2 regions of the Clostridium sp. TJA020 genome follow, and region 2 is predicted to be linked to the other one. Evidence: a T-box and tRNA genes for the amino acid it is inferred to sense, from the RefSeq annotation. Region 2 holds a T-box; the other holds one or more tRNA genes.
The links. The T-box of region 2 lies ahead of gltX (glutamate--tRNA ligase). A T-box ahead of a tRNA ligase gene usually reads a tRNA of that ligase, here a tRNA-Glu.

Region 1 (16,857 bases), on a different contig from region 2:
ATTTTCTTATATTGCTACTTTTAATATATTTTTAGGGTTATTTATAAACTTTTTTGCATTATTTTTTATTACATATAATTTTGTTTCAGACTTAATAATGTCTATTTGGATTCCTTTTGTTCTTGGATATTTATATCTTTTAGTTAAACCAGTTAATTACTTTTATGAATTTAAAGAAAGATTGATTGCATTAGCTGTTGGTTCATTATTTATAATAGTTAGCCAATTAATTTTAAATAAAGATAAGTCAAAAGACAAAATAAAGTCTAATTTTATATTGCTATTAGATAGTATTTTAAATGAAATAAGCACTTTAAAAAATGAAGATATTTTAGAAACTAAAAGATTAAAAGCAAATAAGGAAGATAGATTAGAAAATAAAAATTTAAAGGTAACTACATATTTAGATAGTATAGTAGCTACTATTTATAATAGAAGAACTTCCTTTTTTTATATTGATGATAATGACAGTATTCTTTTGAATTTATCAGTTTGCTTAGAACGATTAAGTAATTCTATAAATAAAATTAAATTAACTAATTGTAGTAAAGAAGAAGAATTTTTAAGTGATTTAGTAAATCTAATAAATGAAATGAAAATTTATATAAAAAAAGATAATTATTATTCAAAATTTACTATTGATATAGAAAGTTTTTCAAATAAGTATTCTAAATATTTTAAAGATAATTATTCGTTTTATGATATATTACAAAATATTGAAATGCTTAAATTTTCCCTAACAAATTTAATTGATTTAAAGAACAAAAAGAGGGTTAAAATAAAAAATGTATTTTCATCATTTAATAAATTTAAAATAAAAAATATTTTTAAATATAATTTTAGAAAATCAATTAAATTTACATATGCTTTTAGATTATCTTTCCTTTTATCTGTATCTTATTTTATTGTAGAATTATTTAAAATTCCAGAAGGTAAATGGATTACTTTTACTATATTTACAGTAGTACAACCTTATATAGAAGATAGTCAAAAGAGATTCACTAAAAGATTTAAAGGAACTATTGTTGGTATAATAATATTTAGCTTAATAGATATATTTGTAGGAAGTTTTTATTTGGAAGTATTTATATTTGCTATATTTTATTATATTTATTCTATACAATTAGATTTTACTATAAAAACTATATGTACAACTACAGTTAGTTTAGGAGTATTTTCTATTATAACTAATGCACCAGTAAGCGGGGATTTTTATAGATTTATTTTTATGGTTATTGGTATACTTGTAGGGTATATTGGAAGCAAATATATATTTCCTTACAGCTTAAAAGATTCTATAGATATGTTAAGTAAGCAATACTATAAAATTAGTTTAAATATGGTATATAAATGGTGCAAAGAGAAAATAAATGCTAAATTGACAACTTATATAGATGAACAGGTTTTGCTTTCTAAACTATTTGAAAGTAAAATAATAATTAATAATAGTACATATAAATTAAAATGTGTTAATGAATTTGTATATAATCAAAGATTTTTAAATAATGATATGTATTATCTTTATTTTTATATTTTTAAAAATAAAATAAAAAGTAATATTATTGAAGACTTTAAGTTTAATTTAAGTAAGGCTTATAGCTTTAATAATAATGAGTTAATTTTAGATTTAGATGAAGTTATGAATTTAGAAAAGTATATAAAAGGTAAATTTAGCTCTGTTGTAGATGAGAAAGATAAGTTAGTATTTATTACTATATATAGAATATTATCTAGGTTAGAAAAATCTAAAAAGTTAATTGATGAAATAGATAATACAATAATTATATAAAATGGGGGCGATTTTATGAATAATCTTATAAAAAATAGATTAGAAAAATTTAGAGCAATAATGAAGAAAAAGGGGATAGATTATTATATTATTCCAAGTTCAGATTCACATGGTAGTGAATATGTAAGTGATTATTTTAAAGGAAGACAGTTTATGTCAGGATTTACAGGGTCAGCAGGAACTTTACTTATTGGATTAAAGGAATCTATACTTTGGACTGATGGCAGATATTTTATTCAAGCAGAAAAAGAACTAAAGGATTCTAATATAAAATTATTCAAAATGAGAATAGAAGGATATCCAACTTTAAATGAATGGATTAAAGAAAATATTAAAAAGGGTGAGGTTTTAGCTTTTGATGGAAAAGTATTTTCAGTAAATGACTACAAGTCCTTTAAAGAAATTGAAAAAAGTAATTTATTTAAAATAAAAATAGATGAAGATTTACTTCAATATGTTTGGGAAGATAGACCAAGCCTACCAAATGAAAATATATTTATTCATGATGTAAAATATGCAGGAAAAAGTAGAGAAGAAAAGTTACAAGAAGTAAGAGAAAAGATGACTTCTTTAAATGTTGATTATTATATAATATCATCATTAGATGATATTGCTTGGCTTTATAACCTTAGAGGAAATGATATTTTATATAATCCTGTATTTTTAAGTTATTCAATTATTGAAAAGAATAAAGCTTATATTTATATAGATGAAGAGAAGGTTTCAGAGAAAATTAAATATGAATTAGAAAAGGATAATATATATATTAAAAATTACAATAAAATAATTGAAGATACTAAATTATTAGAAGGAAATATACTTATTGATCCTAAAAAAATTAATTCACTTATATATGAAAATATAAATTCTAATTGTAAGGTTATAGAAAGTTTAAATATAACAACAAAATTAAAGGCTATAAAAAATAAAATAGAATTAGAAAATCTAAACAGATGCCAAATAAAAGATGGAGTAGCTATGGTTAAGTTTAGAATGTGGTTAGAAAATAATGTTGGAAAAGAAAAGATTACAGAAATATCAGCTTCAGAAAAGCTAAAGGAGTTTAGAAGTTTTGGTGAATTTTTTAAAGGGGAAAGTTTCAATACAATTGCAGGTTATAAAGAACACGCTGCTATGATGCATTATAGTGCGACCAAGGTAAGTGATTATGAGCTTAAAAAAGAAGGCCTTTTTTTAGTTGATTCAGGTGGACAATATTTAGATGGGACTACTGATATTACAAGAACATTTGTACTTGGAAAGCTTACACAAGAGGAGAAGGATGATTTTACATTAGTTTTAAAGGGACATATAAATTTACTAACTACAAAGTTTTTAGATGGAACAACAGGTTCAAATATTGATATAAAGGCTAGAGAACCATTATGGAATAAAGGAATAGATTATAAATGTGGAACAGGTCATGGTGTTGGATTTTTCTTAAATGTTCATGAAGGGCCTCAGAGTATAAGCCAAGTTCCAAATAATGTAGTATTAAAACCAGGAATGATTATAACAAATGAACCTGGAATATATAAAGAAGGTAAGCATGGAATAAGAACAGAAAATACTATGCTTGTTGTAGAAGATAAAGAATCAGAATTTGGAAAGTTTTATAAGTTTGATGTTATATCATATTGTCCAATAGATACAAAGGGTATAAATAAAGAGCTTTTAAGTGAAGAAGAAATAAATTGGATAAATAATTATCATGAAATAGTGAGAGAAAAGTTATCAAAATATTTAAACAGTGACGAAATTAAGTTTTTAAATAAAATAACAGAAAAAATATAAAAATATATGATTAAATAATTATAGTAATAGAAGTTTTAATAATTTATTTATAAGATAAATAAAATTTATTGTATAAAATAATTTAAAGATATAGAATTAGAAAGAATGACTAATTCTATATCTTTTTTTGCTTTATTTTAAATTCATTACGTTTAATCCAGATACTTCATCTAAATATCTAGGAATTTGTCCATCTAATTCAGTTAAAATAATTTCACAAACAGCAGTAACTGTTCCTTCAACAAAATGGCCACCATAAGTTACACAGTCTTCACCACTAAAATTTATATGTAGATGAAGATAAGGTTCATTATCTTTAGTTGTTAAATTTCCAAGTAAACTTGTTATTTCATATTTTCCATCAAATACAGTCTCATTATATACTTTTGTATTTAAATCAAAGTATCCTATTTTTATATTTGTTGCTGCACCTATAGCAGAAATTGAACCAAGTTTTATATTATTATCCTTACAAAAGTTTTTAATAGAACTTACTATGTTTTCACCTTTATCTATTTTTAAAATCCAAGTATTATTTATTTTTTTAAAATCCATCTTCAATACCTCCAATAAAATATAGTTTAATTTAATTATAACCTTAAAATTAATGTAAAGGTAAATATAAATTATGTAGATTAAAAATTTTTTAAGGTATATAACGTATATAAAATACTCTTAAATGAAAATAAATAAAACATATAAATAAATTGTATTGTATGATAATATAGAGTGAGATAAAAGTAAAATTTAATAGGAATTTATTAATAAATTTATAAATAAATTAGCTTGGAGGATTATATGGCTATAAATAAAAAAATAAATGAAAGATTCCATTACAATAATGGGAAAAAAACAAATAAAAACTTTATGTATAATGATTTTAGAAGAGCTAACTGTTATAACAGTGAATTTTCAGGGTCAAATTTTAATTTTGCAAGCTTTAGAGGGGCACATTTTAAATCATGTGATTTCTTTGGTTGTACATTTAAATGGACTGAATTTATAGGTAGTAATTTAAAGAAAAGTAAATTTAAAAAAGCTGAGTTTAAAAATGCAATATTTGAAGGTGTTAATTTAGAAGGTGTAGATTTTGATGGTGCTAAATTTAAAAATGTTATATTTTTAAATACTGATATAAGTAAGGCAGTAAATTTAAAATTTAAAGACGAAGAAGTTAAAATATTAGATGATTTTCCAAAGCTAGACCTTAGCTTAGAATTAATGACTTCATTAAATAAAGCAATGGATAATGAGTATATTAAGAAATCAAGAGTTCTAGATACAAAAGAAGGTAAAATAAATACTGTAAGTATAATGAGATTAATGGAAAACTTTAATGAAAAATCATTAATTCAAGGACTTAAAATTGCATCAGAAAGAATAGATAGAGATTTTTCTACATTAAGTTATTTAATTAAAGCTATGGAAAGATATAGAGAAGAGGGGCTTCTATAAGGGGGTAAGTAAATGATAAATCCAAAGAGAGAATGGATAGAATTTAAATCAGAAGAAGAAAAAGTTGAAAAATTAAAAGAATTAAAAATAATATCATCAAAAGCAAAAGAAGTTAAGGAATTATATTATAAAGGTGCATATAGTGATGGATCCACACTTTGTGATGTAGTAGGATATGTAGATGAAAATGAAATAATTTTAAAAATAAATGAAAAATTACATAGTGTACATCCAGAATATTTTTTAGATATGCAAAAAAAAGAAAGATTTATAATAGTTGATATAGAAACACCTATGAGCTTTAAAAAAGAAGATGGAATAAGAGAAATAGCTGCTGTTGTAGTTGAAGATTATAGAGTTATAGATACTCTTCATTTAAAGAAAGTTATAGATGAACAAGAGTATAAAAAAGGTTATGGAAATGGATTAGAAGCAATAGAAGAAGATGAAGAAATTAAAGAAAAATTTAAAGCTTTAGTTAAAAAGTATAAATGCCCATTATTAGCTCACAATGCAAGTTTTGATAGGAAATTTTTAAAGCATTGGGGATTTGTTGATGATAAGCAAAAGTTCTATTGTAGCTTAAATACAATTAGAGCAATGGTTAAGCTTGATAGTTATAAACTTGTTGACTTATTAAAGTATTATGGAATTAAAGATGGACAAGAACATAATGCTATTCAAGATGTTCTTGATTTATTAGAACTTTTAAAAAAATTAAAGCCAGAAAAATGGCAAACTATAGATAGTCGTGTTAAGTATAGTTTAGATAAAAAGAGTGAAAAAAAGTTAGAAGATAAACTTGATAAGTCAAGGGAGAAAAAAGCGTCACCTAAGTTTGTAAGAAAAAGCAAAGAGGAAAAAGAAGCAGAAAAATTAAGACTTGAAAAGGCTAAAGAAAATATTATAGAAAATTTATTTGATGGAAAGAAAATAGTTTTTACAGGAGATACTAAGAAGGATAGAATTGAGCTTCAAGAACTTGCAATCATGTATGGCGGAGCTGTTACACAAAGTATAAGTGGTAAAACATATATGGTAGTTGTTGGAGAGAATCCTGGAGTTAGCAAAATATCAAAAGCTAAAGAACTTGGAATAAAAATTATAAGTGAAGATGAATTTTTAAATAATGTAAATTTAGAATCAGTTCAAATGAAGCTTTTTTAAAAATAATTTTTAGCAAGAATTTAATTATAAAAATAGATGCTATGAATTAGTACATCAATATATGAGATAAATTTATATTTATACAAAGCAGGTAGTTAAGTAAAAAACTACCTGTTTTGTAATTTAATATAGAAAAAATCACTGATTATAATTAAATTTAAATAAAAAATTCAGAAAATTTTAAAAAAAGACTTGTAAACGATTTTAAAATGTATTATGATTTACTTAACCGATTTAGTTTAACGGTTAAGTAAAGAAAGGATGGGGAAGATGAATAAAGTTTGTGTAATTGGAAGCATAAATATGGACTTAGTTATAAAGGTTAAGAACATGCCAAAGGAAGGAGAAACCATACTTTCAAAATCCTTTGAAAAAATAGCTGGAGGAAAAGGAGCTAATCAAGGGGTTGCTGCAAAAAGATGTGGCAATAAAGTTACAATGATAAGTAAAATTGGACAAGATGATAATGGAAAAATATTAAAAGGTCTTTTAGATAAAGAAGGAATAAATACAGAATATATATTTGTTGATGAAAAAGAACCAACAGGAATGGCTATGATAACAGTAAATGATAATGGTAATAATTCAATTGTTGTTATATCAGGTTCAAACATGACATTAAATAACGATGAAATAAAAAAATGTGAGAATGTTATAAAGGAAAGTGATATTGTAATATCTCAATTTGAAACACCAGAAGATATTACAATTGAAGGATTTAAAATGGCTAAGGAAAATAATAAATTAACTATTTTAAATCCAGCACCAGCAAAAAAAATAAAAGATGAATTATTAAAATATACAGATATAATAATTCCAAATGAAACAGAAGCAGAACTTTTAACAGGAATAGAAGTTAACGATTTAGAAACAGCAAAAATTGCAGCTTCAGAATTTTTCAAAAAAGGAGTTAAGTTTGTAATTATAACTTTAGGTTCAAAAGGAGCAGCTGTTATAAGTAAAGAAAAGGCTGAAATAGTTAAAGCATTTAAAGTAAATGCAATAGATACAACAGCAGCAGGTGATAGCTTTATTGGAGGATTAAGTACGAAGTTAAATATAAATGAAATGACTTTTGAAAATCTTTTAAAGGCAGTAAGGTTTGGAAATAAAGTTTCATCTATAACAGTACAAAGAAAAGGAGCACAACCTTCAATAGCAAGTATAGAGGAAGTAGTTGAAGTTTATGGAGAGGAAGATTAATATATGAGAAAAACAAAGTTATTAAATAGCCAAATAAGTTCAGTAATATCAGAAATGGGACATACAGATTCTTTGGCAATAGGAGATTGTGGATTACCTATACCAAAGGATGTAAAAAGAATAGACCTTGCAATAATTAAGAATTTACCTACATTTATAGATACATTAAAAGCAGTTTTATTAGAATTAGAAATTGAAGAAGTAGTACTTGCAACAGAAACAGAAAAAATAAGCAATGATCTTTATAAGGAAATAAAGAAAGAAATTGGTGATGTAAAAGTAACATTCGTAAGTCATGAAAAGTTAAAAGAAAACTTAAAGGAATGCAAGGCTGTAATAAGAACAGGTGAGCAAACTCCTTATGCAAATATTATTTTAAAGTCAGGAGTTGTATTTTAAGAGGAGGCGTTTAGAATGAATGCAAAAAAACCAATGCTTAAAATGGAGGGAGTGAGTAAGTCATTCCCTGGTGTTAAAGCACTAGACAATGTAAATATTACTGCTTATGGAGGTGAGGTTACTGCTTTAATGGGTGAAAATGGAGCAGGAAAATCAACTCTTATGAAAATATTAAGTGGAGTTTATACAAAGGATGAAGGTAAAATATATCTTCAAGGTGAAGAAGCTAATATTCAAGGTATAAAATCAGCAGAGGAACTTGGAGTTACAATAATTCACCAAGAACTTAGTATAATAAATAACTTAACAGTTGCTGAAAATATATTTTTAGGTAATGAAAAAACAAATAATTTTGGAAAAATAAATAAAAAACTTATGGTTGAAAGAAGTAAAATGTTTTTAGAGCAAATTGGATGTACAGTTGATCCAAATGAGCTTGCTGGCAATTTAAATGTTGGTGAAAAACAAATGGTTGAAATAGCAAAAGCATTAACAAAAAATGCAGCAATAATAATAATGGATGAACCAACAACAGCACTTACTGAAGTTGAAACAAAAAATCTTTTTAAAGTAATAGAAAATTTAAAAAGCAAGGGTCTTGCTATAATTTACATATCACACAGAATGGAAGAAATATTTGCAATATGCGATAGAGTTGAAGTTTTAAGAGACGGTAAATATGCAGGAAATGCATTAATTAAAGATATAGATAATGATGACCTTATAACAATGATGGTTGGAAGAAAAATTGAAGATCAGTTTCCATATAGAGAAGTTAAAAAAGGAAATGTTATATTAGATGTTAAAAATTTAAGCTCAAATGCTGGAGTAGAAAATGCAAGCTTTGAAGTTAGAGAAGGAGAAATACTTGGAATTGCAGGACTTATGGGTTCAGGAAGAACAGAACTTGCAAAAACAATATTTGGTGCATATAAAAAGACAAATGGAACAGTAAAAATAAATGGACAAGAACTTCATGGAAATAGTATAACAGAAGCTATAAAAAATGGTATATGTTATCTTTCAGAAGATAGAAAGAAAGAAGGGTGTGTCCTTGGACTATCTGTTTCAGATAATATGACTATATCAAATCTTGACAGTTATGAAAATAAATTATTTGTATTAGATAAGAAAAAAGAGGCATCTGATGTAATCGATTATATAAAGAAAATTAGAATAAAAACACCAAATCCAGAACAACTTATTAAAAATTTAAGTGGTGGTAATCAGCAAAAAGTTATTTTAGCTAAATGGCTTTTAACAAAACCAGAAGTTTTAATTATTGATGAACCAACAAGAGGAATAGATGTTGGAGCTAAGAAAGAAATTTATGAATTATTAAATGAGCTTAAAGAAAGTGGAAAAGCTATTATAATGATTTCTTCTGATATGCCAGAAGTACTTGGTATAAGTGATAGAATTCTTGTTATGAGTGAAGGAAAAATAACAGGAGAAGTAAGTAGAGAAGAAGCAACACAAGAAAAAATAATGAAATTAGCCGTTGGGATAAAGTAAAAATAAAAGTATAAAAGGAAATATAAATTTTTATTTTGAGAGGAGTTTTTAAAATGAAAGAAAACTACAAAGTATACTTAGATAAATATAAATCTTTAATAGGATTAGTATTATTATGTGTAATTATATCATGTGTAACACCAAAGTTTTTAAGTATAGCAAATATAACAAACGTGTTTACACAAGTTTCAGTTAATGCAATTATAGCTGTTGGTATGACTTTTGTTATATTAACAGGAGGAATAGATTTATCAGTTGGTTCAACACTTGCAATTAGTGGAGCTCTTTCAGCATCAATAGTAAAATCAACTGGAAGTATTACTTTAGCAATTTTAGGTGCAGCAGTATGCGGTATTATCATTGGATTTATAAACGGTATTTTAATAGCAAAAGGAAAATTACAAGCATTTATAGCAACACTTGCAACTATGACAATATTTAGAGGGGTTACATTAGTATATACAGATGGAACACCAATATCAAAATTATCAGAAAGTTTTGCAAAAATAGGTAATGCAAAGATTGGTTTTATACCAGTACCAGTTATTATTACAATTATTATAGCAATTATAGCAATATTTATATTATCACAAACTAAATTTGGTAGATATCTTTACGCTTTAGGTGGAAATGAAGAGTCAGCAAAACTTTCAGGAATAAATACTGATAGAATTAAGATGATGACTTATGTTGTTTCAGGATTTGTTTCAGCAATAGCTGGGGTAATTATTACAAGTAGAATAGGATCTGCTTCACCAAATGCAGGAACAGGATTTGAACTTGATGCAATCGCAGCAGTTGTTATTGGAGGAACTTCACTTGCAGGTGGAGAAGGTAAAATTTCAGGAACAATAATTGGTGCATTAATAATTGGAGTATTAAATAATGGATTAAACTTAATGAATGTATCACCATTTTACCAATCAATTGTAAAAGGATTAGTTATATTAATAGCAGTATTATTAGATAAAAAAAGCAGAAAAAAATAATTTAAGGAGGGTAATATAATGAAAAGAAAAAAAAGATTAATCGCATTTATGCTAATTAGTATTTTCTTTGTAGGCTCCTTAACAGGCTGTATGAGAAAGAATAATGAGAAAAAAATAGGAATGGTAATATCAACACTTAATAACCCATTTTTTATTTCTATGAAAGAGGGTGCTGAAAAAGAAGCTAAAAAATTAGGGTTTGATCTTATTGTTCTTGATTCAACAAATGATCCTGCAAAAGAAAGATCAAATGTAGAGGATTTAATACAACTTGGTGTAGTTGCTCTTTTAATTAACCCAACAGATAGTGATGCAGTAATTAAAACAGTTGAAGTTGCAAATAAAGCTAATGTTCCTGTAATAACATTGGATAGACAAGCAAATGGTGGAGTTGTTACAAGTCATATTGCATCAGATAACGTAGTTGGTGGAGAAATGGCTGGAAAATATGTTCTTGATAAGTTTAAAGATAAAGACAAAATAAATATAGTTGAACTTCAAGGTATTCCAGGAGCTTCAGCTACAAGAGATAGAGGAAAAGGATTCCATAATGTATTAGATAAAGATAAGAAAGCTAATTTTATATCAATACAAGCAGCTGATTTTGATAGACAAAAAGGACTTCAAGTAATGGAAAATATTATACAAAGAAATTCTGATATTCAAGTAGTATTTGCACATAATGATGAAATGGCACTTGGTGCTTCAAAGGCAATACAAGCAGCTGGACTTAACACTATTGTAATTGGATTTGATGGAAACGATGATGCAAAAAATGCAATAGAAGCTGGAACAATGGATGCAACTATAGCTCAACAACCAGATGAAATCGGAGCACTTGGTGTTGAACTTGCAGCAAAAATATACAATGGAGAAAAAGTTGATAAAAATATAGCAGCTGATCTTAAAATTTATACAAATGAAAATAGAAATTAGTTTTTTAAAAATTAAATATTTATTTTTAATATGATATTAAATTGATACATTAAAGATAAAAATTAGTTAAAATATAAGAAAGATTTTAAGCACCAAGCCTTATAAATAATAAATAGATTTTAAGGCGGTGCTTTTTATTTATAATTAAAATAACTTTTTATGGTATAATTTTAATATATATGCATATTACGAGGTGGAAAATGAGGAAGACAACTTTAGCAGACATAGCAAAAGCAGTTGAAGTTTCAAAAACAACAGTATCTATGGTGCTTAATAATAAAGATGGAAATATATCTAAAGAAACAAGAGAAAAAATATTAAATAAAGCAAAAGAACTTAATTATGTTCCAAATTTTTTGGCAAAAAGTTTAACTACTAATAAATCTTATAGTATAGGAGTTATAGTACCTGATATACAAAATCCTTTTTTTAGCGAAATTGCAAAGGCAATAGAAAATATTGCTGAAAAGAGTGGGTATAGTATGGTTCTTTGTAATACTTTTAATAGCAAAGAAAAAGAAGAAAAATACATAAATCTTTTAATGAGTAAATCAATAGATGGAATAATAATAGCTCCTGTTTCAGAAAAAATTGATGGACTTAAAAAGCTTGAAGCAAATGGGATTCCTTTTGTATTAGTAGATAGATTAATAAAGAATTATGAAAATGTAAATGGAGTATTTTGTAATAATAAAGAAGGTATAAAACTTGGTGTTCATTTTCTTTATAAAAATAATAAAAGAAATATAGCATTTATAATTGGAAATAGTAATCTTGAAACATCAAAAGAGAGACTTATAGGTTTTAATGAAAAAATGGAAGAACTTAATATATTAAATAAAGAACTTATAATACATGAAGAATATTCTATGGAAGGTGGTTTTTCTGCAACAGAAAAATTAATGAGTAAAGAAAAAAACATAGATGCTATATTTTATAGTAGTGATGTTATGGCAATTGGAGGAATGAAATATTTACTTAGAAATGGATATAAAATTCCTGAGGATATAAGTATATTAGGTTTTGATAATATAAATATATCATCATTTATAGAACCTGAACTTACAACAGTTGCACAACCTATATGGGAAATGGGAGAAGAGTCTATAAAGCTTTTATTTAAACTTATAAATAAAGAAGAAGTTTTAAATAAAACAGTTGAATTAGAAGCATATTTAATAGAAAGAGGAACTATTAAGTAAGTATTATATAAAGTATTAAATTAATATTTTATAATAATTACTTAAAGGGATAACTGTTAATGAAATTTTAATTTAATTTGTTAAGTCTATACAATTAACAATAAGGCTTGTATTATTATAATTAGGGTATTTAGAATTGCAAGATATAATATATTTAATTGAAAAATTGATTTAATATGAATTTATTATATTAAAGATTTTTTATGATAATTTTTATGTATTAGGATTAATTATTTCAATGTTAATTTATATTCTTGTACTTAAGATAAGTATTAAAAAGATGGAGAGGTGTTTAATATGAGTTTGCTAGTTAAAAATGGGACTATAGCAACAGCTAGTGATTTATATAAGGGAGATATATATATTGAGAATGGAATCATAAAAGAAATTGGATTAAATCTCAATAAAAATGCAGATGAAATTATAGATGCAAATGGTAAATATGTAATTCCAGGTGGTGTAGATGTTCATACACATTTTAATTTAGATGTTGGTATTGCAGTTTCAAATGATGATTTTTATACAGGAACTGTTGCAGCAGCTTGTGGTGGGACAACTACTATAGTAGACCACATGGGATTTGGACCAAAGGGATGTAATTTAAAACATCAAGTTGATGTTTATCATGGATATGCTGATGGCAAAGCTGTAATCGACTACAGTTTTCATGGGGTAATTCAAAGTATAGATGAAAATATATTAGAAGAAATGGAAAGTATAGTTAAGGATGAAGGAATTTCAAGTTTTAAAATTTATTTAACTTATGATTATATGATTGATGATGAAGGAGCATTAAAGGTTCTTAAAAGATTAAAAGAATTAAATGGAATGATGACAGTTCATTGTGAAAATCATGGAAGTATAAAATATTTAAGAGAAAAATTTGTAGAAGAAGGATTAAAAACTCCTAAGTATCATCCATTAAGCAGACCATCTGAATGTGAAGGAGAAGCTGTTAATAGAATGATAAACATTGCAGAAATTGCAGGAGAAGGGCCACTTTATGTAGTTCATTTATCATCAGAATTAGGACTTAGTTATATAAAACTTGCAAGAGAAAGAGGTCAAAAGGTTTATGCTGAGACATGCCCTCAGTATTTAGTATTAGATGACAGTCTTTATGATTTGCCAAATAATGAAGGATTAAAATATATAATGAGCCCTCCACTTAGAAAAAAAGAAGATAATAATGCTTTATGGAAGGGTATTAAAGATGGATATATTCAAACAATAGCAACTGATCATTGTCCTTTTGCATTTAATAAAGACAAGCAAATGGGTAAAGATGATTTTACAAAGTGTCCAAATGGAGCACCAGGTGTTGAAGAAAGAATACCTTTAATATTCTCAGAAGGCGTTATGAAAAAGAGAATAAGTATAAATAAATTTGTTGATGTTTGTTCAACAAAACCTGCAAAAATATTTGGACTTTATCCTAAAAAAGGAACAATTGAAGTTGGATCAGATGGAGATTTAGTAATAATTGATCCAGATAAAGAAGTTACATTAAGTAGTAAAAATCTTCATTCAAATGTAGATTATTCAGCATATGAAGGACTAAAAGTTAAAGGATATCCTATATATACAATATCAAGAGGAAAGATAATAGTTAAAGATAATAAGTTTATTGGAAATATGGGAGATGGAAAGTTTTTAAAACGTGGAAAGTCAGATTGGAATGATTAATAAAAAAAGTGCTATATACATTTTGTATATAGCACTTTTTTTGAATTTAATGGTAGTCCTTAGGGGAATTGAACCCCTGATTCCACCGTGAGAGGGTGGCGTCTTAACCTCTTGACCAAAGGACCAAAGAATAATTAAATTATATCACTTTGAAAATGAATAGTTAAATTTAATATAATTTCAAATTTCAGTAAATTGTAAGGTTTAAGTTTATTTTTAATAAGTATTTAAATATAGATATAAAAATACTTTTAAATAATCTTTAATACTAAATAATTTTAAAAGAATTTTAATTTAATAATATAAATACTTTAATGAGATTTAATTTATTATAATTTATTAAATGGAAAACTTATTAATGAATTATTAAATATGTAATCATTTTACATTATATTTATATAAAGTTTTATTTTTATTAAAAAAATTGAAACAATATTAATGGTATAATTTAATAGTAAAAACAAATATTTCTAGGGGGAGAAGTTTTATGAAAATCAAAAAGATGTTATCAGTAATGATAGCTATTTGTTTAGTTGCTTTTGGTATTGTAGGATGCTCAAATAAACAAGATGCATCAACTGATAGTAAGCAAACAAATACAAAAAGCGAAAAGACACTATTAGTTTATAGTGGAGCAGGACTTAAAAAGCCTATGGGACAAATTGCAAAGGATTTCGAAAAAGAAAAAGGAGTAAAAGTAGAGTACATATTTGCAGGTTCAATGCAATTACTTAGTCAATTAGAAACATCAGGAAAAGGTGATGTATTTATTGTAGGATCTCAAAAAGCTTATGATGCAGCTAAAAAGAAAGGTCTTGTTGGAGATAGTAAAAAAGTTGCTTATCATACACCAGTTATTGTAACTAAAAAAGGAAATCCTAAACATATAAAAACATTAAAGGATCTTGAAAAGCCTGGTGTAAAGGTTATATTAGGGGATGAAAAATCTAATGCAATTGGACAAACAACTCAAAAGATTATAGAAAAAAATAAATTACAAGGAATAAATAAAAATGTTGTAGCTAAAGTTGCAACTGTAAATGAAATCGTAACACAAATTGTTGATGGTAAGGCAGATGCTGCAATAGCAACAAGAGATAGTGTATATAATAATGATAAAGTTTCTATTGTGGAAATACCAAAAGATCAAAATGTTGATCAAATATTACCTATAGGTGTAGTTGAAGCATCTAAAGAAAAGAATTTAGCTACTGAATTTGTAAATTATGTTTCTTCAGATAAAGGTAAAAGTGTATTTGAAAAATACGGATTTAAACCAGTAAAATAAAATGATAAATAAGATATTTAAATTAGGGTTAATAACTTTATTAGTTTTAACCCTAATCTTTACATTAACCCCTATATTATTTTTGATAATAAGGGGAGCTTATACTATAAAGGAATGTATTTTATCAGAAGAAATAAGATTTGCATTTAAGCTTAGTTTTCAAACATCAATAATATCAACATTAATATGTATGGTTGTTTCACTTCCAGTAGCTTATACTCTTTCTAGATTAGAATTTAAATTCAAAAAATTTTTATGTACAGTTTTATATATTCCTATGTCTCTTCCACATTTAATACTTGGAATTGCATTGCTTTTAGTTTGTGGTAATTCTTTTATAGGAAGGTTTTTAGAAAGTATTGGTTTAGACTTTGTTTTTACTGTTAGAGGTATAATACTTGCTCAAGTTTTTGTTAATATATCTTTTTCTATAAAAATGTTAAAGACTGCAATAGAAGGTTTAGACTTTAAATTAGAATTTGTTGCAAGAACACTTGGATGTACAAAGGTTAAGTGTTTTTATAAGATAATATTACCTTCAATAAAAAGGGATATACTTTCAACTCTTATGATAACATTTTCAAGAGCTATTGGTGAATTTGGAGCTGTAATGCTTTTAGTTGGAACTACAAGAATGAAAACAGAACTTCTTCCAACATCTATATATTTAAATGTTGCAACAGGAGATATGGATATAGCAATTGGTGTTGCAACAATACTTATAATAGTATCAATTTTAACTATACTACCTTTTGAAATTTTAGAGGGGAAAAGTAATGCTAGAGATTAAAAACATAAATTTAAAATTAAATAAGTTTTCCTTAAAAAATATAAATTTAAATATAAATGAAGGAGAATACTTTGTTATATTAGGTCAAAGTGGAAATGGAAAAACAGTTTTTTTGGAAACTTTAGCAGGTTTATATGAAAATTTTTCAGGTGAAATTATTTATAAAGGAAAGGTTATTTCAAATATAGATATAGAAAAAAGAAAAATTGGATTTGTATATCAAAAACATGAACTTTTTCCATTTTTGAGTGTAGAAGATAACATAGCATTCGGACTAAGAGTAAATAGATATAAAAATAAATTAATAAAAGAAAAGGTAAATGAGTATTTAAAGATATTTAAAATAGAACACTTAAAGAAAAGATATCCTAAAAATTTAAGTGGTGGAGAAAGTCAAAGGGTAGCTTTAGCTAGAGCTTTAATAATAGAGCCAGATATTTTGCTTTTAGATGAACCGTTAAGTGCTTTAGATAAGGTTACTAAAGATATTTTAATAGAAGAAATAAAGGAGATAAAAAAATCTTTTAAAACAACAATTATTCATGTTACTCATGATATTAATGAAGCTTTGGTTTTAGCTGATAATATAGGAATTATGAAAAATGGAGAGTTAAAGCATATTATGAGTATAGAAAGTTTTAAAG
Region 2 (16,857 bases):
GTTTTGCTTGAACAAAGATATATAGCACAAAAATTTAGAAAAGCTGGTGGAAGGCTTAAAGGTAATAAAAAGAGAACTAAAGAAGATGAAGAAAGGCTTATAAAAAATTTGAGAGCTTTAATTGAATATATTATAAAAAATTGAAGGCTAAAGAAATATAATTATTTCTTAAAGCCTTTTTTATTTGTAGTTTAAATATAATGTTGTATAATATACTTAGATAAATATGGAATTTTATTTGTAAAATAAGGGTTATAATATAATGTATTATTATATTTATTAATACGGGGTGAAATTTATGGGAACTATGAACATTTTATTTGGCAAAAGGAGTCCTCAAGCACCTAAAGAGAATATAGAAATAGGCGTTGACTTCGAAGAAGCCATCGATTTTAAGGTTTTAATTGGTAATGATGGAATATGGAATACAATAAAAGAATTCAATAGTAAAAAGTCATGTGTATGGACACCGAAAAAAGAGGGTAATTATATGGTTATGGTACAAGGGAAAAGAAAAGGGTCTAAAAAATCATATGATTTTTTAGCAAAAGAGGCATATATTATAAGAAAGATTATAGGTGAAGAAAAATTGATTATGGATGTTTTACTAGAAAAGGAAGAATATTTTATTGGTGAAAAAGTTAATATAGAAGTTGTTTCTGAAGAAAGAACATTACTTTATAGGTTTTGGAAAAAAGGAGATAATGGCTGGGAGCCAGTTAGAGGCTATTCAACAGATTGTAAATTATCTTATGCTGTAACAAAAGAAGGCGTTGAAGAATTACTTATAGAATGTAAAAGGCCTGATTCAAAGGAAAATGTTGATGATTATAAAATTATAAAATTTAGTGTTAAAGAAAAAAATAAAGTTGAAATAATAGATTTTAAGTGTTTAACAGATGAATTATTATTGAATGAGGAACTTGTATTTAAAGTAAAAGCTTCATGTGAAGATGCAAGACCATTGTTATTTAAATTTATAAAAATGGACAAGTATGGAAGATCTATATGTGTACAAGATTATTCATCAAGAAGAATTGTAAGTTTTCAAGAAAATGAAGAAGGGGAATATAAGTTACTTTGTTTAATGAAAGATATATTTTCAAATAAAGAATATGATGACAGAGCTGTTATGGTGTATGAAGTAAAACCATATAAAGCTATAAGAATTAATAGTTTTAAAGCTGATGTAAAAAGTCCACAAATTTCAGGAACGGATATAACATTTAAAGTAGATGCGTCAGGTGGAAGAGAATTAGTATATAGATATATTATTGATGGGCCAATAGCAGAAGATTCTTGTTATACAAGAAGTAAAGAATTTTATTGGAATCCTAGAGAAAAAGGGTCATATAAAATAACTTTATATGTTAAAGACATTTCATATGAAGGAGATTATGAAGAGAAAAAAACAATACTTTTTGATATAGATAAAAGAGGAGATAAACCTATAAGAATTGTTGATGTAATATCAGATCAACGTAAGGAAGTTCTTATAAATACTCCAATAAATATTAGGGCTATAGCAGAGGGAGGCAGTATACTTTTATATTCTTTTGTTATATTAAAAGATGGAGTTGAAATAGATAGAAGAGATTTTACAAGGACAAATTGGTTTAATTATGTACCTCATGAGAAGGGTGAATATGAAATAAGTATTAGAGTTAAAGATAAATATTCTTTAAACGAATACGATGTTGAATCAAGTTTATTTTTTAAAGGGAAAGATTACTTACCAGGAACTATAGATTATATATTACTTCCATGTAAGGAGAATTTTTTAGTTGGAGATAAATTTGAAATAGAAGCAGTAGTACAAAATACAAACAATATATTAGTTAATTTTGTTACCAAAATAAATGGTCATGAAGTTGAAGCAACCGGCTTTGTTAAGAATAAAAAATTATCTATTACACCAAAGTGTTCAGGAAAATATACATTTGAAGTATATGCTAAAAATATTAAATGTGAAACAGATTTTGATACAAAGAAGGAAATTTCTATTTATATTTATGATGCAACTCCTGTTACAGATACTAAAATAACAATAGATAAAGAACCAATAAAAATAAATAAAGAAGTGAATTTTTGGGCAGAAAGCAATGGTGGAAAAGATGTATGTTATGAGTTCTATGTAATGGAGAGAGGAAATTGGGTAAAAGCTCAAAGTTATAGTAAAAAAAGATATTATACATTTATACCATTTTCAAAAGGAAAGTATAGAGTAATGGTTCTTGCAAAGAGCTTTTATAAAAGAGTTAATTATGAAGATTACTGTGAAATAGAATTTACTGTTTAAAATAAAGAAGCCTTTAGAGGCTTTTTTATTATGCAAATAATTGCTTTTTAATTAAATTAATAATACAATAAGATGAAACTTAAGTAGACTGTTGATATATAAATGATTTATTTAATATTTTTAAATACTAAATAGGTGATAATAAAAAATATATTAATGAATATATAAAATAATTGTTTAATTAAAAATTATAATAATTAATTAGTAAATTTAATATAAAAATAAAGTTAAGGATAAGAGGTGTATTTTATAGTGCAAAGATTAGATAAGATAATTTCAAATTTAGGATATGGAAGTAGAAAAGAAATAAAAAAGATTGCTAAAAAAGGTGTAATTGAAGTTGATGGTGAAATTGTAAAAGATAGTGCGATGCTAGTTGATCCAGATAAGTCAGTTATAAAAATAAATGGTGAGCAAATTTTTTATAGAGAATTTATATATCTTATGATGAATAAACCTGATGGTGTTATTTCAGCTACATATGATTCAAGAGAAGAAACTGTAATAGATTTACTAGAAGTTGAGCATCAAGTTTTTGAGCCATTTCCAGTTGGTAGATTAGATAAAGATACGGTAGGATTATTATTTTTAACTAATGATGGTGAATTAAATCATAGATTAATATCTCCAAAATGGAAGGTAGACAAAATTTATTTTGCAAGAATTGATAAAAGAGTAACAGAAAAAGATGTAGAAGCATTTAAAAATGGAATAACATTAGATGATGGATATAAATGTAAAGAAGCTACACTTGAAATCTTAAGCGCTACTGATGAAGGTTCAGAAGTAAATATAACAATTCAAGAAGGAAAATTTCATCAAGTAAAGAGAATGTTTGAGGCTGTAGATAAGAATGTTGTTTATTTACAAAGAATAGAATTTGGCGGAATTAAACTAGATAATGAATTAGATGAGGGCGAATATAGAGAGTTAACAGAAGAAGAAATTGCACATTTAAAAAGCTTTTAACGAATAATAAATTTAATATGCAAGAAAAGTATTCATAATATATGAGAGAATTAAATAAAAATATCAAATTTACTTGCATTTTATAATGCGTTAACATATAATACTAATGCGAGGATAAATAAAAGGAATAAATAGCCCCCTTTTTATTTATTGCTTATTGCTAAGACGTAACCGAGCCCCAATGGTTACGTCTTTTTTGTATAAATAATTATTATTGTATGCTTAATTTAAATAATAAAAATAATTAAATTTAAACAATGTGGTTTAAATATTTCATAAAATTAATAAAATGAAATTTATATTGCAAAATTAATTTGGATAAATAAATATATTTATTCAAAAATTATATTAGAAGGAATTTTGACATGTTTACAATAGTATTTAATAAATGTATAATTATATAAGTTAGATTTAAGATAAATTAAAAATGTTAAAAGTGCGTTGAAGAAGAAGAGTATATGAATATTTACTTTTCAGAGAGTTAGGCAATTTGGTGTGAGCTTAATAAGTAAAGTTATAGAAAGAAGCTTTGGAGCATATTAATTTTGGGTTCTCCCATTATAGAGAAATGAGTGAGTTTAAATTTAATTTAAACTAATTTAGGTGGTACCGCGTAAAGCTTTAGTCTTTTCGTCCTAAGTATAGGAGGAGAAGGCTTTTTTTAATACATAGAAAATAAACTTTTAGAAAGGTGATGTAAAAATGAGTAGAGAAGTATTATCAAATTTAATATTTAAAAATGAATTAAAGACTCCAGAATATTATTTAGAAAAATATCCAAAAAGAAATTTAAAAGAAGGAGCTAAAGTAGTAAGATATGCTCCAAGTCCAACTGGATTTCAACATATTGGTGGAGTTTATGCAGCTCTTATAAATGAAAGACTTGCACATCAAAGTGAAGGTATTTTCTACTTAAGAATAGAAGATACTGACCAAAAAAGAGAAGTTGAAGGTGCAATAGAAGATACAATACAAACTATGCATAACTTTGGAATGGACTTTGACGAAGGAATGACTGGAGAAGAAACTTCAAAAGGAGAGTATGGTCCATATAGACAAAGTCAAAGAAGAGAAATATACCATGCTTTTGCTAAGGATTTACTTTTAAAGGGATTAGCTTACCCATGTTTCTGTACACCAGAAGAGTTAAATGAAATAAGAGAAAAGCAAATGGCTGAAAAAATAACTCCAGGATATTATGGGGAATATGCTATATATAGAAATCTTTCAACAGAAGAAGCTATAAAGAAAATAGAAGCTGGTGAAGAGTACATATTAAGATTAAAGTCACCAGGAAAAGAAGAAAATAGAATAGAATTTCATGATTTAATAAAAGGAGATATATCATTCCCAGAAAATGTTCAAGATATAGTTATAATTAAATCAGATGGATTACCAACTTATCACTTTGCACATGCTATAGATGATGCTTTAATGCATACTACAGATGTTATAAGAGGAGAAGAATGGTTATCATCACTTCCAATACATCTTCAATTATTTGATGTATTAGGATTTGAAAGACCTAATTATGCTCACGTTCCAACAATAATGAAATCAGAAAATGGATCAAAAAGAAAGCTTTCAAAAAGAAAAGATCCAGAAAGTGCTGTAAGTTATTATAGAGAGGAAGGATATCCAGCAGTATCAGTTATTGAATATCTTTTAAATATAATAAATTCAAGCTTTGAAGATTGGAGAGCAGAAAATCCAGATGCTGATTATCATGAATTCCCTGTTGCTCTAGATAAAATGAGTAAATCAGGAGCTTTATTTGATATAGTTAAACTTCATGATGTAAGTAAAAATGTTATATGTAAGATGAAAGCACCAGTGGTATATGATTATTACACAAATTGGGCAAAAGATTTTGATAAAGAAATGTATGACCTTGTAACTTCAAATGAAGATATGATGAAAGAAGTATTTAACATAGATAAGGAAGGTCCAAAACCAAGAAAAGATTTTGGTAAATGGAATGAGGTTAAAGAAAAAATATTTTATTTCTTTGACGAATTATTTGATAAAGAAACAGCAGAAAATGTTGAGCTTCCAAAAACATTAAATTTAGAAGATGCAAAAAGTATAATAGAAAGTTATGCTAAAGTATATAACTTTAATACTGATCAAGAAACATGGTTCGAAGAACTTAAAGCGTTAGCAGTAGAACTTGGATATGCAACAAATAGAAAAGAGTATAAGAAAAATCCAGAAAACTTTAAAGGTATGGTTTCTGATGTAGCAGGTGCAGTAAGAGCAGCACTTACTCATAGAACTAATACTCCAGATCTTTATACTATAATGCAAATAATGGGTGAAGATAAAGTAAGAGAAAGATTTAATAAGTTTATTAGTCTTTAGTATATAAAAGAGATGCTTTTTAAAGCATCTCTTTTAATTTAAGGATTTTAAAGTATTTAATTAAAATAGAATTTTTATAAAATTTTAAATAAAAAAAGTGGTCCTATAAGACCACTCTTTTATTTAAAATTTATTTATTATTTTAGTTTAAATGAACTCTTTAAAGGAACAATTCTATTAAATATTAGTTTATCATTAGTAGAATTTTTGTCCACTGAGAAGAATCCGTTTCTAACCATTTGGAATTTATCAAGATTTTTTGCATCCTTAATAGCAACTGGTTCTATAAATCCTTCTAAAACTTCTAATGAATTAGGATTTATTTGTTCTAAGAAATGTTTACCTTCGTTTTCTGGAGCATCATCTAATATTAAAGGTTCATATAATCTAAATTCACAAGGTATAGCACTTTTTGCATCAACCCAATGAATTGTACCTTTAACTTTTCTTCCAGTAAATCCTGAACCACTCTTAGTTTCAGGGTCATAAGTGCAATGAAGTTCTACAACATTTCCTTCAGCATCTTTTATTACATCATTACATGTTATAAAGTATGCGCCCATAAGTCTAACTTCGTTTCCTGGGAATAATCTAAAGTATTTTTTTACTGGAACTTCCATGAAGTCATCTTGTTCAACATATATTTCTCTTGAAAAAGGAACTTCTCTAGTTCCAAGCTCTGGATTCTTAGGGTTATTTGGAATAGGTAACATTTCAGTTTTACCTTCTGGATAATTTGTTATAATAACCTTAAGAGGTTTTGTAACTGCCATTGCAGTTGGAGCTTTAGTTTGAAGATCTTCTCTTAAGAAGTAATCAAGCATTTGAGCGTCAACAATTGAATTATTTTTAGCAACACCTATTGCTTGACAGAAGTTTCTTATAGATTCTGGAGTATAACCTCTTCTTCTAAGTCCTGATATAGTTGGCATTCTTGGGTCATCCCATCCATCAACTATATTTTCATCAACTAATTGTTTAAGTTTTCTCTTACTCATAACAGTATTAGTCATATTAAGTCTTGCAAATTCTATTTGTTGAGGTACTTTTTCCATTTCACATTCTTTTACGAACCAATCATATAAAGGTCTGTGATCTGCAAATTCTAAAGTACATATTGAATGAGTTATACCTTCAATAGCATCTTCAAGTGGATGAGCAAAATCATACATAGGATATATGCACCATTTGTCGCCAGTATTATGGTGAGATGCATGAGCTATTCTATAAATTATTGGATCTCTCATATTCATATTAGGAGACGCCATATCAATTTTTGCTCTTAAAACTTTCTCTCCATCTTTAAATTCACCTTTTCTCATTCTTTCGAATAAATCAAGGTTTTCTTCGATGCTTCTATTTCTATAAGGGCTTTCTTTTCCTGGCTCTGTTAATGTTCCTCTATATTCCTTCATTTCTTCAGGTGTTAAATCACAAACATATGCTAAGCCTTTATTTATTAAAAGAATAGCTCTTTTATACATTTCATCAAAATAATTTGAAGCGAAGTGAAGTTCATTCCAGTGACATCCAAGCCATTGAACATCTTCTTTTATTGATTCAACATATTCTGTATCTTCTTTAACTGGATTTGTGTCATCAAATCTTAAATTAGTTCTTCCATTAAATTCAGCACCAAGTCCGAAGTTTAAAAGAATAGACTTTGCATGACCTATATGTAGATAGCCATTTGGTTCTGGTGGAAATCTAGTAATTATAGAATCATGTTTACCGCTCTCTAAATCTTCAATAATTATATTTCTTATGAAGTTAGATGAATTAGTATCATTTGACATAAAGATTACCCTCCTGCAATTATATTTTAAATAGGGCCATTAAAAATAACCTCTAATCTATGTCTATATATTATACATTTACCTTTAATTTTAATCTAATATAGTGAAAAAATAAAGTATAACTTTTCCTTTATAACATATGAATTACACAAATGAATATTATATCTATAAAAATATATTTTATAATTTAGAACATAATAAAGATTGTGTTAAGTTGGTTATAACATCAACAGATTCATTGAAGTCTCTTTTTACCCATAATTCTAAAATTGAACTCATGCTACTTGCTATAAAATTAAAAAAATAAGGACTTAAATTATTATTTTCTAATAATTGAATTTTTGTGTCAGGAAGTAGTGATATAAAAGATTCAGTATAATTTATATATTTTTTATTTATTAAAAAGAATAAGTTATTTTCATGTATTAATTTTAATAGGTCTTTATGTTTAATCCAATAACTATAATATAAATAAATTATTTCTTTAGGAGATAATTTATCAAAATTTTTATTTATTTGAAAATCATTAAATAAGTTATCAAATATAAAATGTAAAATATCTTCTTTGCTATCAAAGTTTCTATAAAAGGTTTTTCTAACTAAGTTAGCTTCTTGGCATATTTGTGTTACTGTAATATCTTTATAAGGCTGATATTTCATTAGTTTTAATAATGATTTTGCTATCCAATTTTGAGACTTTATAGCCAGTGAATTAGTTTGAATTTTATACATAGTGACACAAACTCTCCTTTATGTGTAATTTAAATTAATTGTATTGTATTTGTTTGATGATTATTATAATATTAAAAATAAAATGACACAAGTGAGTCATGAGTTATTTGTAAATAATGAAAGGGTGAAATAAATGGGTTATGTAGATATTATAAATGAGCATAGACGTTATAAAATGGGCGATAATGTTATTGTAGCTAACAATGGAATAAGTTTTTCAATTGAAAAAGGAGAATTTGTAATAATATTAGGACCTAGTGGAGCAGGAAAGTCAACTGTTTTAAATATATTAGGAGGAATGGACTCTCCAGATGAAGGACAAGTATTAGTTGATGGAGTTGACATTGCAAAGCTTAATAAAAAAGAGCTTACAAAATATAGACGTGATGATATTGGATTTGTATTTCAATTTTATAATTTAGTACCAAATTTAACTGCAAAAGAAAATGTTGAACTTGCAACTCAAATTTCTAAAAATGCATTAAATGTTGATAAAGTACTTAAAGATGTAGGATTAGGTCATCGTATGGATAATTTTCCAGCTCAACTATCAGGGGGAGAGCAACAAAGAGTTGCAATAGCAAGAGCATTAGCTAAAAATCCAAAGCTTTTGTTATGTGATGAACCAACTGGAGCATTAGATTATGAAACAGGAAGACAAGTATTAAGATTATTACAGAATACATGCAAAAATACAGGTACTACAGTTATAGTTATAACTCATAATTCTGCATTATCTCCAATAGCTGATAGAGTTATACATGTTAATGATGCAAAGGTTAGGGATATTAAAGTAAATAAGAATCCTAAATCTATTGATGAAATAGAATGGTAAAAGGAGAGAAGTTTATGAAGAAAAAGGCTTTATTTAAAACTATTTTAAAAGAAATTTCTTCATCTAAATCAAGATTTTTATCTATTTTATTTTTAATTATGTTAGGGGTTGGATTTTTTTCAGGATTAAAATCGGCAGGTCCTGATATGTTAAATACAGCTAATAAATATTTTGATGAACAAAATTTGATGGATTTAAAAGTACAATCTACAATGGGGATTGATAAAGGTGATATAGATGAATTAAAAAAAATAAAAGGAGTAGACTATGTTGAACCTATATATAGTAAGGATGTATTAATAGGTGGGGAAGGACTTTTATTAAAACTTATTTCTTATGATAGTAATAATAAGTTAAATAAATATGTTGTTGAAAGTGGAAGATTACCAGAAAAGAATGGAGAAATTGCATTAGATAGCAAAGAATCTATTAAACAATTATATAAAATAGGTGATAAGATAAGTTTTTCTTCTGATAATAGTAAAGAGTTAAGTGACGAAATTAAAAATAAAACTTATAAAGTAGTTGGTTTTGTAAAAAGTCCTATGTATATTGGAAATTATGAAAGAGGAACAAGTGCTATTGGAAAAGGTAGGGTTGATGGATTTGGTTTAATTTCAGAATCTGAATTTAAAATGCCAGTATATACAGAAGCTTATTTAACATTTAACGATTTGAAAGGTTTAAACAGTTATAGTGAAAAGTACAATGATTTATTAAATAATCATATAAAAGAAGTAGAAAGTGTAACAAAAGAACGAGGGGTATTACGCCTTGATGATATAAAAAAAGAAGCAAATGATAAACTCTTAAAAGCTAAAAATGATATTATAAAAGCTAAAAATGAACTTAAAAAAGCTGAAAGTAAGTTAAATGAGTCTAAAAAGAAAATTAATGAGGGAAGAGAAAAATACGATAAGAACTTAAGTGAATTTAATAATAAAATGCAAGATGCAAAATTAAAATTAGATAGTTCTAAAAATCAATTAAATTCTAAAAAAGAAGAGTTAGAAAATAAGTTAAAGGATTTACAAAAGAAACAATCAGAAATTTTAAAGGCAAAGGAAGAAGTAAATAAAAAATTAAATGATGTAAATAATAATATAAATAAGCTAAAGCCTTTATTTAATCAAGTAGAAGCTTTATTAAAGCTACCTCCTAATAATATACCTAACAATATGAAAAACCAATTAATTGAAAGTTTAAAAGAAGTACCAATTAATAATGGTTCAAATTTAGGTAATTTATTAGAAGGGTATTTTAATGGAGAGGTGGAAGCTAATGCTATTTCAAATAGTATGAGTTCTATAATTAAAAATTTAGAAATAGCAAAAATTAATATAGAAAAAGGTAAAGAGGAATTAGAAAGTAATTATAAAAAATTAAATAATGGAATAGTACAAGTTAATCAATATAAACAAGAATTTAATAAAGCATCAAAAATTATTAAGGAAAAGGAATCAGAATATAATAATGGAAAAAAATTAGGGTTAGAAAACTTTAAGTTAGCTAAAGAAAAATTAGATGAAGGTGAAAGACAATACAAAGAAGGTTTAAATAAATTTAATAATGAGAAGTCTAATGCCGAAAAGAAAATATTAGATGGAGAAAAGGAAATTAAAAAAGGGGAAGAAAATATAAAAGATATCAAGGTTCCTGATTATTATGTATTTTCAAGAAATGATAATTTAGGTTATAGCGAATATGAAGATAATGCAGATAGAATTACAGCATTATCACAAGTATTTCCTTTATTTTTCTTTGCAATAGCAGCTTTAGTAAGTTTAACAACGATTACTAGAATGATTGAAGAACAAAGAATTCAACTTGGAACTTTTAAGGCACTAGGTTACAGCAATTTTGATATATCACTAAAATATTTAGTGTATGCAACAACTGCAAGTTTAATTGGAAGTTTTTTTGGATTATTGATTGGATATGAATTACTACCAAGAATTATTTATAATGCTTATAGTATGCTTTATAATTTCACAGATTTACAAATTTCATATTATTTAAGTTATGCACTTATATCAATTGCAATAGCAATTTCTTGTACTGGAATATCTGCTTATGTAGTATTGAGAGAAGATTTAAAAAGCACTTCTGCAACACTTATGAGGCCTAAGGCTCCAAAATCAGGTAAGCGTATATTATTAGAAAGAATAAAGCCTATTTGGAAAAGGTTCAATTTTATAGAAAAAGTTACTGCAAGAAATATATTTAGATATAAGGATCGTATGCTAATGACAGTTTTGGGTATTGCAGGATGTATGGCACTTATTATTACTGGTTTTGGTATAAAAGGTTCAGTTTCAGACCTTGCAAGATTGCAGTTTGGTAAAATAGTTAAATATAATGCTATGATTATATATAATAAAGATGCTTCAAATGAAGATACGAAATCTTATGAAAGTTTAATTAAGGGGTTACCTGAAATAGAAGATAGATTAGAAATTTATCAAGAACAAGTAAAAGTTCAAGAAAAAGGAGTTAATCCTCAGGAAGCATTTCTTATGGTGCCTAAAAACGAAGATAATTTAAATAAATTTATAACATTAAATAATAGAAAGACTGATGAAAAATATAATTTAAATAATGATGGTGCTATAATATCTGAAAAATTAGCTAAATTATTTAAGCTTAAAAATGGCGATGTAATAAAGTTTAAAACGTCGGATAATAAAGCTTTTGAAGTTAAGATTGCTGATGTTACAGAAAATTATGCTGGACATTATATTTATATGTCAAAAGAACTTTATAAAAAGATATTCAATAAAGAGGCTCTTTATAATGCTGAACTTTTAAAATATAAATATGATACTAATTTTGAAGAAAATTTATCTAAAAAGTTAAGTAAAGAAGGTAAAGTATTAAATATTTCTTATAATGGTTCTATAGAAGATAATTTTGAAGACTCTATGTCGAGTTTAAATATAGTTGTTATTGTACTTATAATATCAGCTGCAATATTAGCTTTTATAGTTTTATATAATTTAACTAATATAAATGTATCTGAGCGTATAAGGGAACTTTCAACTATAAAGGTTTTAGGATTTTACGATAACGAAGTAACTATGTATATTTATAGAGAAAATATAATATTAACTATAATGGGAATTATAGTGGGAAGTGGCTTGGGAAAAATTTTACACCAGTATGTTTTAAGTACAGCTGAGATGGATAACATGATGTTTAATCCTTCATTACATTTGAGCAGTTTTATTTATGCAGGAATATTGACAATAATCTTTTCAAGCATAGTAATGTTTATAATGCATTTAAAATTGAAAAATGTAAATATGATAGAAGCATTGAAATCAAATGAATAATTTATAGAAAAAGAAGATTCCTAATAAAGGAATCTTCTTTTTTAATAAGCTTAACATAAAATATAGATATATATTTCAAATTAAACTTACTATTGTTAAAAATAAATAATTAATTTATTGTTTTATTAAAGGTTTGTAGCTTTTTTAAATCTTTCATCAACCATATCCCAATTAATTAATTCAAAGAAACAATCTACATAATCAGGACGTTTGTTTTGGTGTTTTAAGTAATAAGCATGTTCCCAAACATCTATTGTTAGTAGAGGTTTTTCGTTTAATGAAATTGGACAATTTTGATTTGGTGTTTTAGTAATTTTTAATTTATTATTTTCATCTAAAACAAGCCATGCATATCCAGAACCAAATTGAGTAGTAGCTGCTTCCTTAAATTTAGTTTTAAAGTCTTCATAAGAACCGAAAGTTTTGCAAATAGCATCTTTTATATTTCCAGTAGGTTCTCCACCTTTATTTGGAGCTAATCCATCCCAGTAAAATTCATGATTAAATACTCCACCAGCATTATTAACAACTGCTTGATTTATATCTTCTGGAATATCATCTAAATTTTTAAGTATTTCCACTAGAGACATCTTGAAAAATTCAGGATGTTTATCCAGTGCATTGTTTAGATTATTAACGTAAGTTTGTTGATGTTTGTCATGATGAATTACTACTGTTTTTTCATCAATATAAGGTTCTAGAGAATCATAAGAATATGGTAATGGTTTTAAAGTAAATTTGTTTTGTTCCATTTAAATCACCTCTACATTAGTATTTGAAATTTTTAAATAAAAAATTCAAAATAATTTATGACTATTTCAAAATTTATTCTATAAAACTATTATAATCAATAATAGTAAAAAGATGTATGAACTATTTTAAAACTCCTTGTAAATTAAAATCGGGAACAAAATCAGTTTTATTAGTGCCACTTTCTTGAATAAAGGCATTTTTTACACCAATGCTTGCTGCATAATCAATTAAACTATCATAAAGCTTTGGATTTAATGGTTTTGATAACTCTTCAAATTTAAATGCATTAAACATAGGAGTATATTGATTCATTATACTTATATATACATCATCTCCAAATAAACTATATATAGTATCTATAATTTTCTTTGAATCAAATAAAAGATGAGGGAGCATTAAATGTCTAATAATAATACCCTTTATCATTCTTCCTTTTTCATCAAATCTATTTTTACCAACTTGTTTAAACATTTCTTTTAAAATAGTAATAACATTTTCTCTGTATCCTGAAACTTTTGAATATTTTATTGCATATTTATCATCAAAGTATTTAAAATCAGGTAAATAAACATCTATATAACCATCTAAGGCTTTTATAGTTTCTAAAGAATCATATCCATTTGTATTATATAAAATAGGTAGAGTAAGTCCATTTTTTTTGGCTATTTTTATTGCTTCTATAATTTGTGGGACATAATGTGTAGGGGTTACTAAGTTTATATTATTAGCTCCTTTATCTTGAAGTTCTAAAAATATTTCTGATAGTCTTTCTATAGTTATAAATTCTCCAAATTTCTCTTGACTAATTTCGTGGTTTTGACAAAATACACATTTTAAATTACAGTTAGAAAAAAATATAGTTCCAGATCCTGTATCTAAAGATATTGGAGGTTCTTCCCACATATGTAAATAAGCTTTAGCAGCTTTTATTTTTTCGGATGATAGACATGCACCAACTTCATTGTTTAATCTATTAACATTACACTTTCTAATACAAAGATTACAATTTTTTAGCATTTCCATTTTGTTATATTTCAAAAAAATCACCTCGTAGATAATATATTGAAATTATATTACTAGGCAAAATGTTTAGCAATTAAATAATCTTATAATTTAAATTTAATTAACTTAACATTATAATAATTAAAAAGGGGGGAACTTATGGAGTTTATATTAATTTTACTCTTTCAAATAATAGTAATTATATTTATGTTACTTTCAATTATATTTAATTTAATAAAAATAATTAAAGGGAAGATATCAAAAAAATATTTTATATTAATTTTTATTTTGTTGATTTCTAGTAAAATAACTTTATTTAATATAATATTACCTAAGGTAAAAGATATTAAATACTATTTTGCAAATGATTATTACACAACAACAGGAGTTTGTACTAAATTTAATAATGCAAAAGGAATAACTGAATTAGAAATAAATAATGTTATATATATAATAAATCAGTGTGAACTTAAACCTAAGATAGGAGTTGAATATACATTAAAATATTTGCCAAATAGTAAATTTATTGTAGAATATAGTGAATTGAAAAATAAAACTGATAATTAAGTAATTTAGGAGATAATTTATGATAGACGAGTTCTTAGAATATGATTATTATAATGAAAGATTTGAAAGAATTAATACTAGAAATATAGAAATTAAAAAAAGAGATTTTGATAAATGTATATTTAATAGATGTGATTTTTCAGGAACAAAGTTTTTAGAAGTAAATTTTGAAGAGTGTATTTTTAAGGAATGTAATATATCTCTTACAAAATTTTATTATTCAAAGCTTAGAGGAGTTAAGTTTATTGATTGTAAAATAGTTGGAGTTGATTTTACTAAATGTGATAGATTTATTTTAGATTTTGAATTTAAAAGCTGTTTAATACAAAGTTGTAGTTTTGCAGAGCTTAAAATACCAAAGACAAATTTTATAGAATGTAATGTTACATCAAGTGATTTTATAAATGCTGATTTAAGAGAGGCGTCATTTTTAAAATCAAGTCTTGAAGATAGTATATTTGAAAATACTAATCTTTCAAAAGTAGACTTCAGAGAATGTTTGCATTACAGGATAAATCCAAATAGAAATAATATAAATAAAGCAAAGTTTAGTATTCCTGAAGTTTTAAGATTATTAAATGATTTTGAAATTATTATAGAGTGATTCTTAACGTTTGGAGGCAAATAAATGGATATAAATTTAGAGGACTTATATGTAGATGATGAGTATATAGAACAGGATAATGAAATAAGTAATATAGAAAAGTTAATAAATGATACTAAGAAACCAATAACTCTTAGTATATTAAAAGATGAATTTCGAAGAATTGGAATAAAAAAGGGAGATACATTACTTGTACATTCATCATTAAGTAAATTTGGATGGATATGTGGAGGAGAAGTTACCGTTATAAAGGCTTTAATAGAAACAGTAGTGGAAGAAGGAACTATAGTAATGCCAGCTCATAGTGCTGATATATGTGATCCAGCTTTTTGGAGCAATCCACCAGTACCTTCCGAATGGTTTAAAACTATAAGAGAAGAAATGCCAGCTTTTGATGAAAAAATTACGCCAACTTATAGTATGGGTAAAATAGCAGAAGCTTTTAGAAATTTCTATGGTGTAAAGAGAAGTTATCATCCAACAGTATCATTTTCAGCTTGGGGAAAAAATAAGAATTTTATAACAGATAATCACAGTTTAGAATATTCACTTGGGGAAAAGTCACCTCTTGCAAGATTTTATGAGTTAAATGGAAAAGTATTATTATTAGGTGTTGATTATGATGTTAATACCTCATTTCATTTAGCAGAGTATAGAGCAGGAAATTATACAGAATCTATAAATGCTTCACCTATATTAGAAAATGGAAAAAGAATATTTAAACAATTTAAGGATATAGAGTTTAAAACTGAATTATTTATGTTTCTAGGTGAAGAATTTGAAGAAAAGTGTAATGTTAAAGTTGATAACATTGCAAATGCAAAAATAAAATTATTTAATCAAAGAGAATGTGTTGATTTTGCTGTAGAATATTTTAAAAATTGTAATTTATATTAATTAATTAAATTTTACAATATGTATTTTAAAATTTACAAAAGGTAAATGGTAACTTATATAATAAAATAGTAAAGTATAAATAGAAGGAGTTGATAATTATGAAAAAATGGCCTTTTATTTTACAAGGAGTCTTATTAGCAATAGTAGGTATAATATTTCTAATGTATCCATTAGAAAGTATATTTAATTTAACTATGGTAATTGGGGCTTTTGTTTTAGCTTCAGGTATTATGTCTATAATTAAAGCATTTAAATCATATAGAAGAGGATTTTTTATCTTTAATGGTATAATTGATATATTATTTGGATTAACACTTTTATTTTCACCAGTTTATTCAACACAATTTTTTGTTATATTCTTTGGAATCTGGGGATTAATAAGAGGTATATCAGCACTTGTAGCTGAATTTCAATTTAAATCAGCTGGTTTTAATTTTAGAACAATATATACAATATGTTTAATTATATTAAGTGTTTTAGTAATATTATACCCAGTAGTTGCGTTAGCATTTGCACCAATATTAATTGGAATAAACTTAATACTATTTGCAATATTTGAAATAATATTAGCGTTTGAAATATAAAAAATAGATAAGGATTTATCCTTATCTATTTTTTTATTTGCTATATAATTCTTTTATTTTTGGTGAATTAAAGTATAGTCCAGAAACTTTATGATTTTTTTCATCAAAGGATATTGATATATTTAC

Region 1: it encodes a tRNA-Glu, which carries the amino acid that the T-box ahead of gltX (glutamate--tRNA ligase) is inferred to sense. The anticodon was not compared.

The regions. Positions count from the first base shown of each region.
Region 1 covers NZ_JBZEFC010000001.1:13,322-30,178, forward strand. The annotation lists gene AC4FQ1_RS00070 (FUSC family protein) at 1-1,789, shown strand, start outside; gene AC4FQ1_RS00075 (aminopeptidase P family protein) at 1,805-3,583, shown strand; gene AC4FQ1_RS00080 (PPC domain-containing DNA-binding protein) at 3,716-4,138, opposite strand; gene AC4FQ1_RS00085 (pentapeptide repeat-containing protein) at 4,382-5,038, shown strand; gene AC4FQ1_RS00090 (3'-5' exonuclease) at 5,051-6,205, shown strand; gene rbsK (ribokinase) at 6,476-7,408, shown strand; gene rbsD (D-ribose pyranase) at 7,412-7,807, shown strand; gene AC4FQ1_RS00105 (sugar ABC transporter ATP-binding protein) at 7,823-9,322, shown strand; gene AC4FQ1_RS00110 (ABC transporter permease subunit) at 9,376-10,311, shown strand; gene rbsB (ribose ABC transporter substrate-binding protein RbsB) at 10,330-11,247, shown strand; gene AC4FQ1_RS00120 (LacI family DNA-binding transcriptional regulator) at 11,448-12,449, shown strand; gene hydA (dihydropyrimidinase) at 12,747-14,135, shown strand; tRNA gene AC4FQ1_RS00130 (tRNA-Glu) at 14,186-14,260, opposite strand; gene modA (molybdate ABC transporter substrate-binding protein) at 14,623-15,423, shown strand; gene AC4FQ1_RS00140 (ABC transporter permease) at 15,506-16,213, shown strand; gene AC4FQ1_RS00145 (ABC transporter ATP-binding protein) at 16,200-16,857, shown strand, end outside.
Region 2 covers NZ_JBZEFC010000006.1:13,774-30,630, reverse strand. The annotation lists gene AC4FQ1_RS09855 (YaiI/YqxD family protein) at 1-144, shown strand, start outside; gene AC4FQ1_RS09850 (triple tyrosine motif-containing protein) at 299-2,299, shown strand; gene AC4FQ1_RS09845 (pseudouridine synthase) at 2,552-3,268, shown strand; T-box leader at 3,701-3,909, shown strand; gene gltX (glutamate--tRNA ligase) at 3,971-5,629, shown strand; gene AC4FQ1_RS09835 (glutamine--tRNA ligase/YqeY domain fusion protein) at 5,767-7,425, opposite strand; gene AC4FQ1_RS09830 (TetR/AcrR family transcriptional regulator) at 7,606-8,157, opposite strand; gene AC4FQ1_RS09825 (ABC transporter ATP-binding protein) at 8,291-8,992, shown strand; gene AC4FQ1_RS09820 (FtsX-like permease family protein) at 9,007-12,324, shown strand; gene AC4FQ1_RS09815 (superoxide dismutase) at 12,450-13,076, opposite strand; gene AC4FQ1_RS09810 (radical SAM protein) at 13,198-14,100, opposite strand; gene AC4FQ1_RS09805 (hypothetical protein) at 14,368-14,646, shown strand; gene AC4FQ1_RS09800 (pentapeptide repeat-containing protein) at 14,666-15,250, shown strand; gene AC4FQ1_RS09795 (AAC(3) family N-acetyltransferase) at 15,275-16,147, shown strand; gene AC4FQ1_RS09790 (HdeD family acid-resistance protein) at 16,246-16,731, shown strand; gene AC4FQ1_RS09785 (hypothetical protein) at 16,765-16,857, opposite strand, start outside.